Regions from separate parts of the Streptosporangium heterodermiicola genome, predicted to be linked through region 1. Evidence: riboswitches for the same ligand, from Rfam matches in the RefSeq annotation. Region 1 holds a riboswitch; the other holds the start of a gene.
The links. A riboswitch is a leader RNA that binds a small molecule or an ion and turns the genes downstream of it on or off. The one in region 1 is predicted to bind glycine.

Region 2: linked by a shared signal. The riboswitch ahead of gcvP (aminomethyl-transferring glycine dehydrogenase) and the one ahead of gcvT (glycine cleavage system aminomethyltransferase GcvT) in region 1 are both predicted to bind glycine.

Annotation. Positions count from the first base shown of each region.
Region 1 covers NZ_JBPJSR010000006.1:256,465-262,296, reverse strand. Annotated here, with positions in the region: gene ACSC1Q_RS16000 (hypothetical protein) at 1-314, opposite strand, end outside; gene ACSC1Q_RS15995 (L-serine ammonia-lyase) at 524-1,900, opposite strand; gene gcvH (glycine cleavage system protein GcvH) at 1,973-2,362, opposite strand; gene gcvT (glycine cleavage system aminomethyltransferase GcvT) at 2,359-3,450, opposite strand; glycine riboswitch at 3,484-3,578, opposite strand; glycine riboswitch at 3,579-3,677, opposite strand; gene ACSC1Q_RS15980 (gamma-glutamyl-gamma-aminobutyrate hydrolase family protein) at 3,751-4,446, opposite strand; gene ACSC1Q_RS15975 (LacI family DNA-binding transcriptional regulator) at 4,846-5,832, shown strand, end outside.
Region 2 covers NZ_JBPJSR010000025.1:35,414-41,245, forward strand. Annotated here, with positions in the region: gene ACSC1Q_RS36220 (sugar phosphate nucleotidyltransferase) at 1-369, shown strand, start outside; gene ACSC1Q_RS36225 (double zinc ribbon and FHA domain-containing protein) at 721-1,233, shown strand; gene ftsR (transcriptional regulator FtsR) at 1,260-1,910, shown strand; gene ACSC1Q_RS36235 (bifunctional nuclease family protein) at 1,990-2,460, shown strand; gene ACSC1Q_RS36240 (MerR family transcriptional regulator) at 2,605-3,225, shown strand; glycine riboswitch at 3,241-3,333, shown strand; gene gcvP (aminomethyl-transferring glycine dehydrogenase) at 3,516-5,832, shown strand, end outside.

The sequences.
Region 1 (5,832 bases):
TGCTGCACCGCGACCACCGCGGGGACGCTGGACAGCGGCTTGAGAATCCACAGGAACAGCGCGTAGCCCGCCGGGCGGGACTCCAGGGGGCGGGGGTCGAGCCCCGCGTTCAGGTAGACGAAGGAGTCGGCCCAGAACCACAGGGCGGGCCGGTAGCCGAGCATGGCGAGGACCCGCAGGCCGCCGCCCGCCAGCAGGGCGGTGATGAAGAGCCAGTGCGACCGGAGGAAGCGGAGCGCCCGCAGGGGGAGGGAGGGTTTCGCGGGGCGCTGGGAGCGACGGGAACGGCTTGCCGGGTGCGTTCCCGTTACCACCGCGACCTCCCGAGTCCCGCGCACATGGCCACCCAGCATAGGCGTGGGATCGGAGGGTCTTGCACGTGATGCGAAATTTGTTGGTGATCGGGTTGTATGTTCCCAGGGGCCCGTGACTCTCCTCGCGCGCCGGTCGGTGACCCGTGGTTCTTCGCGTCAGAGACTCGGGCGGCCGGGAGCCCCCGGCGCCTCGGTCGTCCCGTGCCCGCTCAGCACTCGATGACGTTGACCGCGAGCCCGCCCCGGCTGGTCTCCTTGTACTTGTCGAGCATGTCGCGGCCGGTGTCGCGCATCGTCTTGATGGCCTTGTCCAGAGAGACGAAGTGGCGGCCGTCGCCGCGCATCGCGATCCTGGCGGCGGCGATGGCCTTGATCGAGGCGACCGCGTTGCGCTCGATGCACGGGATCTGCACCAGGCCGCCGATCGGGTCGCAGGTCAGCCCCAGGTTGTGCTCGATGCCGATCTCGGCGGCGTTCTCGACCTGCTCCGGGGTCCCGCCCATCACCTCGGTGAGCCCGGCGGCGGCCATCGAGCAGGCCGAGCCGACCTCGCCCTGGCAGCCGACCTCGGCGCCGGAGATGGAGGCGTTCTCCTTGAACAGCACGCCGATCGCCCCCGCGGTCAGCAGGAAGCGGATCACGCCCTCGTCGTCGGAGTCCTTCGTGAAGCGGTCGTAGTAGGTGAGCACGGCCGGGATGATGCCCGCGGCGCCGTTGGTGGGCGCGGTGACGATGCGGCCTCCGGCGGCGTTCTCCTCGTTGACGGCGAGGGCGAACAGCGAGACCCAGTCCATCGTCTGCAGCGTGTCCTTCTCCGGCGACTCGCCGCGCAGCTGCCGGTGGAGCTGGTGGGCGCGGCGGCGGACCTTCAGGCCGCCGGGCAGCACGCCCTCCTTGCCGATGCCGCGCCGCACGCACTCGCTCATGACCCGCCACAGGACGAGCAGCCGGTCGCGGATCTCGGCCTCGGTGCGGCCGAACGCCCGCTCGTTCTCCAGCATCAGCCCGGAGATCGACAGCCCGGTCTCCGCGCACTGGGCGAGCAGTTCCGCGGCCGTGGTGAAGGGGTACGGCAGGACGGTGTCGTCGGGTTTGATCCGGTCGGCGCCGGTGGCGTTCTCGTCGACGACGAAGCCGCCGCCCACCGAGTAGTAGACCTTCTCGCGGATCGTCTCGCCGGACTCGGACAGCGCGGTGAAGCGCATGCCGTTGGGGTGGCCGGGGAGTGAGATCTTGCGTTCGAAGACGAGGTCCTCGCCGATGACGAAGGGGATCTCGCGGGAGCCGTACAGGGAGAGGGTGCCGGACTCGCGCATGGCGGCGAGCCGCTCGTCGACCGTGTCGACGTCGACCAGCTCGGGCTTCTCGCCCGACAGGCCGAGCAGCACGGCCTTGTCGCTGCCGTGGCCCTTGCCGGTCAGGCCCAGCGAGCCGTACAGGACGGCACTCACCCGGGCGGTCTTCTCCAGGAGCCCGTCCTGGTCGAGGCCGCGGGCGAACTTGTGGGCGGCGGCCATCGGGCCGCCGGTGTGCGAGCTGGACGGGCCGATTCCGATCTTGAAGAGATCGAAGACGCTGATCGTCATCTGAATCCTTCCAGCGTGGACGGCCACGCGCGCCCGGGGACACGCGTGGCCGTGACGCGAGGGGGGAGAGGCTTAGGACTCACCCGAGGTGAGCGCGGCGTACTCCTCCGGCGACAGCAGGTCGTCGGCGGAGCCCTCAAGACGTACGCGGAACAGCCAGCCGTCGCCGTAGGAGTCGCTGTTGACCAGCGAGGGGTCGTCCACGACGGCCTGGTTGACCTCGACGACCTCGCCGGCGACCGGCGCGAAGATGTCGCTCACCGACTTGGTCGACTCGACCTCGCCGACCGCGTCACCGGAGGCGACGGTCGAGCCGACCTCGGGCACCTGCACGTAGACCACGTCGCCCAGCGCCTCGGCGGCGTAGGCGGTGATGCCGACGGTGAGGGTGAGGCCGTCATCGATGCCGGAGATCCACTCGTGTTCCTTGGTGTAGTGCAGGTCCTCGGGAATGCTGCTCATTTTTTCCTCCTGTAGAAGGGCAGTGCGACGACCTCGACCGGCTCGTGGCTGCCCCTGATGTCGACGGCCAGTCCTGACGACAGGCCGTTGTCCACGTAGGCCATCGCGATGGGCCTGCCCAGTGACTGGGAGGGCGCCCCGCTGGTGACCTCGCCGACGACCGTGCCGTCACCGGCGACCACCACCGGGTACCCGTGCCGGGGCACCCTGCGGCCGGTCGCGACCAGACCGACCAGGCGGCGGGACGGCGGGACGTCTCTGCGGGATTCGAGGGCGGCCCGGCCGACGAAGTCGCCCGGCTTGTCGAACCTCACCACACGGCCGAGCCCGGCGTCGAACGGGGTGAGCGCGGACGACAGCTCGTTGCCGTACAGCGGCATCCCGGCCTCCAGCCGGAGGGTGTCGCGGGCGGACAGGCCCGCGGGGATGAGGCCGTGCGGGGCGCCCGCCTCGGTGAGGGCGGCCCAGACCGGCTCCGCGTCCCCGGACGCGACGAACAGCTCGAAGCCGTCCTCGCCGGTGTAGCCGGTACGGGCGATGAGGGCCTCGCGGCCCGCGACGACGGCGGGCAGTCCGGCGTAGTACCTGAGCCCGTCGAGGTCGGCGTCGGTGAGCGCGCCGAGGATCTCCGCGGAGCGCGGGCCCTGGATCGCGACCAGCGCGTACCGCTCGGAGCGGTCGTCCACCGCGGCGTCGAAGCCCTTGGCGCGGCCGGTCAGCTCGGCGGCCACCCGCGGGTAGTTGGAGGCGTTGGCGACGACCATGAACTCGGCGGGGGCGAGCCGGTAGACGATCAGGTCGTCCAACACGCCGCCCTCGGCGTCGACGATCATCGTGTAGCGGGCGCGGCCGGGCTCCAGCGCGGAGAGGTGACCGACCAGGGCGTGGTCGAGGGCCTCGGCGGCCTGCGGCCCGGTCACGAAGATCTCGCCCATGTGGGAGAGGTCGAACAGGCCGGCCGCCTGGCGGACCGCGTTGTGCTCGGCCGACTCGCTGCCGTAGCGGAGCGGCATCAGCCAGCCCGCGAAGTCGGTCAGCGTCGCGCCGAGGGACTCGTGCACGCCGCGCAGCGGCGTAGGTCGGGACATGTGCGCACCTCAGACAAGGGACAGATGAGAGCATCCTCCCCCTCTGTCGTGGGTGCCTGAGAGTTTCATCCGGGTTTTACCGGATTTTCACCTTCGGCGAGGTCGTGGGACCTGCTTTCCAGAGGGCACCTACCCGCACGGTCCTTTGCCTTGAGAGGTTCGCGGGGAGGGCTTGCTCCTTCAGGGGTCCTGGCCTGGATGTCAGGACGCTCTCCCGCACGGGAATCATCGGTGTCAGCGGCCAGCCTAACCGCCCGCACCGGCCGAGCGAAATCCCCTCGTCCCCCCGATCCGTGCCGGTCAGGGGGCGGCGTGCCGGACCAGCGCCTCGAACAGGGCCGACTCGTCGTCGGTCTCGGGGTGCCACTGGACGGCGACGGCGAAGGGGTGGTCGTCCACCTCTACGGCCTCGATCGTGCCGTCCTCGGCGTGGGCGGTCACCGTCAGGCCCGGGGCCGGGCGGTCGAGGGCCTGGTGGTGGTAGTGGGCCACGTCCACGGTCTCGGCCCCGAAGATCTTCGAGGCCCGGCTGCCGGGGGCGAGCCACACCGGCATCCTGCCGTAGTGGCCGGGGGCCGGGGCGTGTCCCGGGTGGCCGACCACGTCGGGCAGGTGCTGGTGGAGGGTGCCGCCCAGCGAGACGTTCAGGACCTGCATGCCCCGGCAGACGCCCAGGAAGGGCAGGCCGCGCTCCAGCGCCGCCCGGACCAGCCCCAGCTCCGCGTCGTCGCGGAACGGCCGGACGTAGCCGGTCCGCTCGTGCGGCTCCTGCCCGTACCGCTCCGGGCCGACGTCCCCGCCACCGGCCAGGACGAGCCCGTCCAGGCGCTCCACCAGCGTCGCGGGGTCGCCCGCCGGGGGCAGGATCACCGGCTGCCCGCCCGCGCGGGCCACGTGGTCGACGTAGTCGTACGGCAGGAGCGCGGTCGTGGTCTCCCAGACGGTGAAGCGCGCGGGCTCGACGTAACAGGTGATACCGATGACGGGACGGGACATGATCTCCTGTTTCGCCGTGCTTCCACCGAGGTCCTGGCACCGTGTACCCCTCGTACCCCTCGTACCCCTCGTACCCATGGTGCCGATCGTGCCCGGCCCGGTGCCCTCCCCGCACGTTACCGGCCGGGGCGGAACGACGTGCCGCCGGGGGCCGCCGGGGGCCGCCGGGGCGCGGGCGGCGGAGAGGCACGCGGCGAGGGTTAAGTGGTTAAGCGAATCCGCCGCCGAGAAGGCGGTTCGGGAGTCACCGCTCCCGGTCTCGTCGCGGGCACGGGCGTCCGGCCATGGCCGCTGTTCAGGGCGGGTCGCCGGCCGCCATGGAGATCGCCGGGGGCCGGGACGCGCGTAGTAGGGTGCGCAGCGGGAACGCGTCGGGTAACCGGTTCAGGTGGAGGTCTCGTGAAGCGACCGACGATCGCCGACATCGCTCGTCGCGCGGGGGTGTCCAAGGTCGCGGTCTCCTACGCGCTGAACGACCGTCCGGGCGTGTCGGAGGCGCGAAGGAACACCATCAAGGCCATCGCCAGGGAGATCGGCTGGCAGCCCAACAGCGCCGCGCGCGCCCTCAACGGGGCACGGGCCCGCGCCGTCGGCCTGACCGTGTGCCGCCCGGCACGGGTCCTGGGGATGGAACCGTTCTTCATGGAGCTGATCAGCGGCATCGAGAGCGAGCTGTCGGCCCGCTCCTACGCCCTGCTCCTGCAGATGGTGACCGGCCACGCGCAGGAGGCGGAGGTGTACCGCAGGTGGTGGGGAGAGGGCCGCGTCGACGGCGTCATCCTGGTCGACCTGCACTTCGACGACCCGCGCGTCCCCGAGATCGAGGACCTCGACCTGCCGGCAGTGGTGATCGGCCACCCGTCGGAGACCGGCTCGCTCGCCCCCGTCTGGTCCGACGACGGCGCGGCCATGCGGGAGACGGTGGAGTATCTCGCCGCGCTCGGCCACCGCCGGATCGCCAGGGTCGCCGGGCTGCCCGCGCTGGTGCACACCGTCCTGCGCGACCGTGCCTTCACCGCCGCGTGCGACGGGCTCGGCCTCACCGGCCACTCCATCGTGCACACGGACTACACCGGCGAGGAGGGCGCGCGGGCCACCCGTCGGCTGGTCAGCACCGCGAACCGGCCGACGGCGATCGTCTACGACAACGACATCATGGCCGTCGCCGGGCTCTCCGTCGCGCAGGAGATGCGGCTGGAGGTGCCCGCGGACCTGTCCCTCGTGGCCTGGGACGACTCGCCCCTCTCCCAGGTGGTGCGACCGGCACTGACCGCTCTCGGCAGGGACATCCCCCAGTACGGGGCGCGGGCCGCGCGGAGCCTGCTGGCGCTGATCGCCGGCGAGCACGTCACCGGCGTCCAGACCGAGACGGCCAGGCTCACCCCG
Region 2 (5,832 bases), on a different contig from region 1:
GAGTTCGGCCCCACGGTGGACGGCCTGGCGGTGTTCCTGCGCCTGCTGGGCCTGGTCGCCAGGACCCGGCTCTCGCTCAGCCAGATCGACGCCAGGATCCCCGAGGCCAAGCTGCTGCGCCGGACCGTGCCGACCCCGTGGGCGGCCAAGGGCGCGGTGATGCGCTCGGTCATCGAGGCCGCCGAGCACTACCGCATCGACACCACCGACGGGGTGCGGGTCGTCGCCGAGGACGGCAGCTGGACCCTGGTGCTGCCCGACCCGACGGAGGCGGTCACCCACCTGTGGGCCGAGGGCTTCGACGTCGACTCCGCGCAGACCCTGATCGAGCACTGGGCGCGGGTGGTCGAGGAGGCCGCGGGCGGCTGACGGGCCCCGACCCTGGCCCCGGCGCCGGTTCCCGCCGGTGCGCCGGAGGAGCAGGGGAGGCCGGGAACGGGGCCCGGGGAGGGCGCGAGGGCGCGGGAAAGGGGCCTGGGCGGGGGCTCCGGGCCGAGTGGTTGCCACAAACACAGCGCGGCGCCATGGACCGGGGACAGTGCCCCACTGTAACTTTGTCACCGACCGTACCCGCGGTTCAGCGTCAACCTTGACCTTCGCGCCTCATCACTGTATGTTGCGGCATTCGCAGTCCGAGAAAACACTTGAGAAGCGAAGAAGCGAGGCGCGCATCACTGAGCACCGTTGCCGCGTCTTCGCGGTAGGAGGCCGAGCCGATCGATGCCGAGCGTCTACTGCACGCAGTGCGGTCATGCCAATCCTGAGGATGCCCGTTTCTGTTCACGATGCGGGTCGCCGCTTACCAAAGCCGAGACCCCCGGAGACAGCACATCGACGATCTCCCTCTCCGGGATCGAGGCCTACGAGGCGGAGACAGGTGAGACGCTTCTCGCCGAACGGCAGGCCGTCGAGCAGTTGCCCCCGGGCACCGCGCTGCTGGTCGCGATGCGCGGCCCCAACGCCGGCAGCCGGTTCCTGCTCGACAGCGACCTCACCACCGTGGGCCGCCACCCCGAGAGCGACATCTTCCTCGACGACATCACGGTCTCGCGCCGCCACGTGGAGTTCTACCGGCGCGGCGGCGGGGTCTTCACCGTCCGCGACATCGGCAGCCTGAACGGCACGTACGTGAACCGCGAGCGCATCGAGGAGGTCCCGCTGTACGGCGGGGACGAGGTGCAGATCGGCAAGTTCCGCCTCGTCTTCCTCACCCGCGGCGCCGCTGGAGGATGATGAGCTCGCAGGCCGCTCGTGCGCACATGAGCATCGGGGAGGTGCTCGCTCTCCTGCAGGGCGAGTTCCCCGACGTCAGCATCTCCAAGATTCGTTTCCTGGAGGGCGAGGGGTTGATCGAGCCGGAGCGCAGTCCCTCCGGTTACCGCAAGTTCACCTACGCCGACGTCGAGCGGCTGCGTTACATCCTCAGCGAGCAGCGTGACCGCTACCTGCCGCTGCGCGTCATCAAGGACCATCTGGAGGCGGCCGACCGCGAGGAGCGCCCGGCCGCCAGGCCGCGCGCCGTCCCCGACGACGCGCCCCCCGAGGTCCGGCTCACCCGTGAGGAGCTGCTCGCCGCCGCCGAGCTCGACGAGGAGACCCTCGCCGAGCTGGAGGACTACGGCTTGCTGGCCGCGGTGGCCCGCTACTACGACGCCGAGGCGCTGGCGGTGGCCCGCAGCGTCGGGGCCCTCGCCGCCTTCGGCCTGCGGGCCCGCCACCTGCGGGCCGTCAAGGCCGCCGCCGAGCGCGAGGCGGGGCTGGTCGAGCAGGCCGTCGCCCCGCTCCTGCGCCGCCGCGGCCCCGGCGCCATCGACCAGGCCGACGAGACGGCCAGGGAGATCTCCGGTCTGCTGCTGGAATTGCACGCCTCTCTGCTGCGTTCCGGCGTTCGTGGGGCCCTGGGCCGGTGAGAACCTGACCAGGCACTCGTACCCCCACGAGTGTTACGTTGAACAAACCGGTCGGAATCCAGCGAAGACGGAGCAGCCCGTGTTGCAGATGGAGGTCGTGGGCGTTCGAGTTGAGATGCCCTCCAACCAGCCGATCGTCCTGTTGAAAGAGACGCATGGGGAGCGTTACCTACCTATCTGGATCGGCATGACGGAGGCCACGGCGATCGCCATGGCCCAGGCCGAGGAGCCACCACCCCGGCCGCTCACCCATGACCTGTTCCGCGACGTGCTCGAAGGGCTGGGAGTCCGGCTGAGCACGGTCAACATCGTCGCCCTGCGCGACGGCATATTCTTCGCGGATCTCGTGTTCTCCAACGGGGTCGAGGTGAGCGCGCGCCCCTCGGACTCGATCGCCTTGGCACTTCGCACCGGCGCCCGTATCTTCGCGAGTGAGGACGTGGTCCGGGAGGCCGGGGTGATCATCCCCGACGACCAGGAGGACGAGGTGGAGAAGTTCAGGGAGTTCCTTGACACGATCACGCCCGAGGACTTCGGCCGCGCGGGGTAGGAATTTCGGTGCATTTACGCTTCACGACGCGCCGGGTGGGGTCGTTGACTGGACTTGGCCCCAGTCCTACGGTGCAAGTGAAACCCGCGGTCGTGCGTAAACCCCCAGATCAGGCCGTGGGATGAGAGAAAGCCGGAGGTCCGCGTGGCGGTCAGCAGCGGCGAGGGTAGAAACGCCGATCAGGATGACCCGGAACGGCGCCAGTCGGCACGTCAGCGCGCGGGTGAAGAGGGTCTGCTGTTCGACGGGCAACCGGTGAGGGTGCCCGCCGACATCGGCTACCGCGGTCCCACGGCCTGTTCCGCGGCCGGCATCACCTACCGGCAGCTCGACTACTGGGCGCGCACCGGCCTGGTCGAGCCCACCGTGCGAGCCGCCCACGGCTCCGGCTCCCAGCGGCTTTACGGCTTTCGCGACATCCTCGTCCTCAAGGTCGTCAAGCGGCTCCTCGACACCGGCGTCTCCCTCCAGCAGATCCGCATCGCCGTGCAGCACCTGCGCGACAGGGGCGTCAACGACCTGGCCGGGATCACCCTGATGAGCGACGGGGTGAGCGTCTACGAGTGCACCTCGCCGGACGAGGTCATCGACCTGCTCCAGGGCGGTCAGGGCGTCTTCGGCATAGCTCTGGGACGGGTGTGGCAGGAGGTGGAGGGCTCCCTCGCGGATCTACCGGGCGAACGTGCGGAGTCGGGCGACGGCCCTTTAGGAGGTCATCAGGCCGATGAGCTGGCCCGCCGTCGCAGAGCACGACGAACCGGGTAAACTCGGACCTGCCACTGACCCTGTGCGGGAGAGACCCCGACCGCGATCGGGGCGCCGAAGGAGCAACCTCCCCGGAATCTCTCAGGCACCCGGTACCGCACGGACGAGGCAACTCTGGAAAGCAGGCGCGCTCGCCAGGCGCGACTCACCGACGGTGCAAGCCGCCCGAAAAGGGGCAGGTGAAGCTCTCAGGTCACGACCCGGCACGACGGTCGTGATGACAGAGGGGGAGACCAGGCATACGCCCGCGCCCAGCGCCGGTCTCCACCCCGTCCCGGGAGGTTTCACCAATGACCGACCTGTCATCGCTCAGCGAACTCGGCTCCCCTCCGTTCGTGACCCGCCACATAGGGCCGGACGACGCAGGCCAGACCCGGATGCTGGAGGCGGTCGGATTCGCCTCCGTCGCCGACCTGGTCGCGGTGGCCGTGCCCGAGGCGATCCGCTCCTCCGAGCGGCTCAGCCTTCCCCCGGCGGCCGGGGAGTCCGAGACCCTCGCCGAGCTGCGGGTCCTCGCCGGGCGCAACACCGTGCTCACCTCGATGATCGGCCTCGGCTACCACGACACGATCACCCCGGGCGTCATCCGCCGCAACCTCCTGGAGAACCCGGGCTGGTACACCGCGTACACGCCCTACCAGCCGGAGATCTCCCAGGGCCGGCTGGAGGCGCTGATCAACTTCCAGACCGTCGTCTCCGACCTGACCGCCCTCGACGTCGCCGGGGCCTCCCTGCTGGACGAGGCGACCGCCGCCGCCGAGGCGATGACCCTGGCCCGCCGCGCGGGCCGCGGCCCCTCGAAGGTGTTCGTGGTGGACGCCGACGCGCTGCCGCAGACCAAGGCCGTGCTGCGCACCCGCGCCGAGCCGCTCGGCATCGAGCTGGTCGAGAGCGACTTCGCCGGGGAGCTCCCCGAGTGCTTCGGGGTGCTCGTGCAGTACCCCGGCGCCAGCGGCAGGGTCCGCGACTTCCGCGCCATCGCCGACGCCGCCCACGCGCGCGGCGCCCAGGTGGTCGCCGCCGCCGACCTGCTGGCCCTCACCCTGCTGGCCGCGCCGGGCGAGCTCGGCGCCGACATCGCGGTCGGCTCCTCGCAGCGCTTCGGCGTCCCGCTCGGCTTCGGCGGCCCGCACGCCGCCTACATGGCGGTCCGCGACGGCCTCCAGCGCCAGCTGCCCGGCCGCCTGGTGGGCGTCTCCCAGGACGCCGACAGGCGCCCCGCGTACCGGCTCGCGCTGCAGACCCGCGAGCAGCACATCCGCCGCGAGAAGGCCACCAGCAACATCTGCACCGCGCAGGTGCTGCTCGCCGTGATCGCCGGCATGTACGCCGTCTACCACGGCCCCGAGGGCCTGCGCAGGATCGGCCGGCGCACCCACCGCTACGCCGTCGTGCTCGCCGAGGGCCTGCGCCAGGGCGGTGTCGAGGTCGTGCACGACACCTTCTTCGACACCGTGCTCGCCAGGGTGCCCGGCCGGGCCGCGAAGGTCGTCGCCACGGCCCGCGACAACGGGGTGAACCTGCGCCTGGTCGACGCCGACCACGTGGGCGTCACCTGCGACGAGAAGACCGAGCTCCTGCACCTGGAGCAGGTCCTGGCCGCCTTCGAGATCAGCGGCGCCGTGCTCGCCGACCTCGACGCCGCCGCGCACGACGCGCTGCCCGCCGCGCTGGCCCGGGTCAGCGACTATCTGACCCACCCGGTCTTCAACAGCCACCGCTCCGAGACGGCGATGCTGCGCTACCTGCGCAGGCTCCAGGACAAGGACATCGCGCTCGACCGGTCGATGATCCCGCTGGGCTCCTGCACCATGAAGCTCAACGCGACCACCGAGATGGAGCCGATCACCTGGCCGGAGTTCGCCGGGCTGCACCCGTACGCGCCCGAGGACCAGGCCGCGGGTTACGTCGAGCTGATCGGGGAGCTGGAGCGCTGGCTGGCCGAGGTGACCGGCTACGACGCCGTGTCGCTCCAGCCGAACGCCGGATCCCAGGGCGAGTTCGCCGGGCTCCTGGCGATCCGCGCCTACCACACCGCGCGCGGCGAGTCGGGCCGCGACGTCTGCCTCATCCCCTCGTCCGCGCACGGCACCAACGCCGCGAGCGCCGTGATGGCGGGCATGCGCGTGGCCGTGGTCGCCTGTGACGACCAGGGCAACGTGGACGTCGACGACCTCGTCGCGAAGATCGACAAGCACCGCGGGCAGCTCGCCGCGATCATGGTGACCTACCCGTCCACGCACGGCGTGTACGAGGAGACGATCGTCCGGATCTGCGAGCTGGTGCACGAGGCCGGCGGGCAGGTCTACGTCGACGGCGCCAACCTCAACGCGCTGGTCGGCCTGGCCAGGCCGGGGGAGTTCGGGGCGGACGTCTCCCACCTGAACCTGCACAAGACCTTCTGCATCCCGCACGGCGGCGGCGGCCCCGGCGTCGGCCCGGTCGCGGTCCGCGCCCACCTGGCCGACTACCTGCCCGGCCACCCGCTGCGTGAAGGCACCGCGGTCGGCCCGGTCTCGGCGGCCCCGTACGGCTCCGCGGGCATCCTGCCCATCTCCTGGGCCTACATCCGGATGATGGGAGCCGACGGCCTGAAGGCGGCCACCG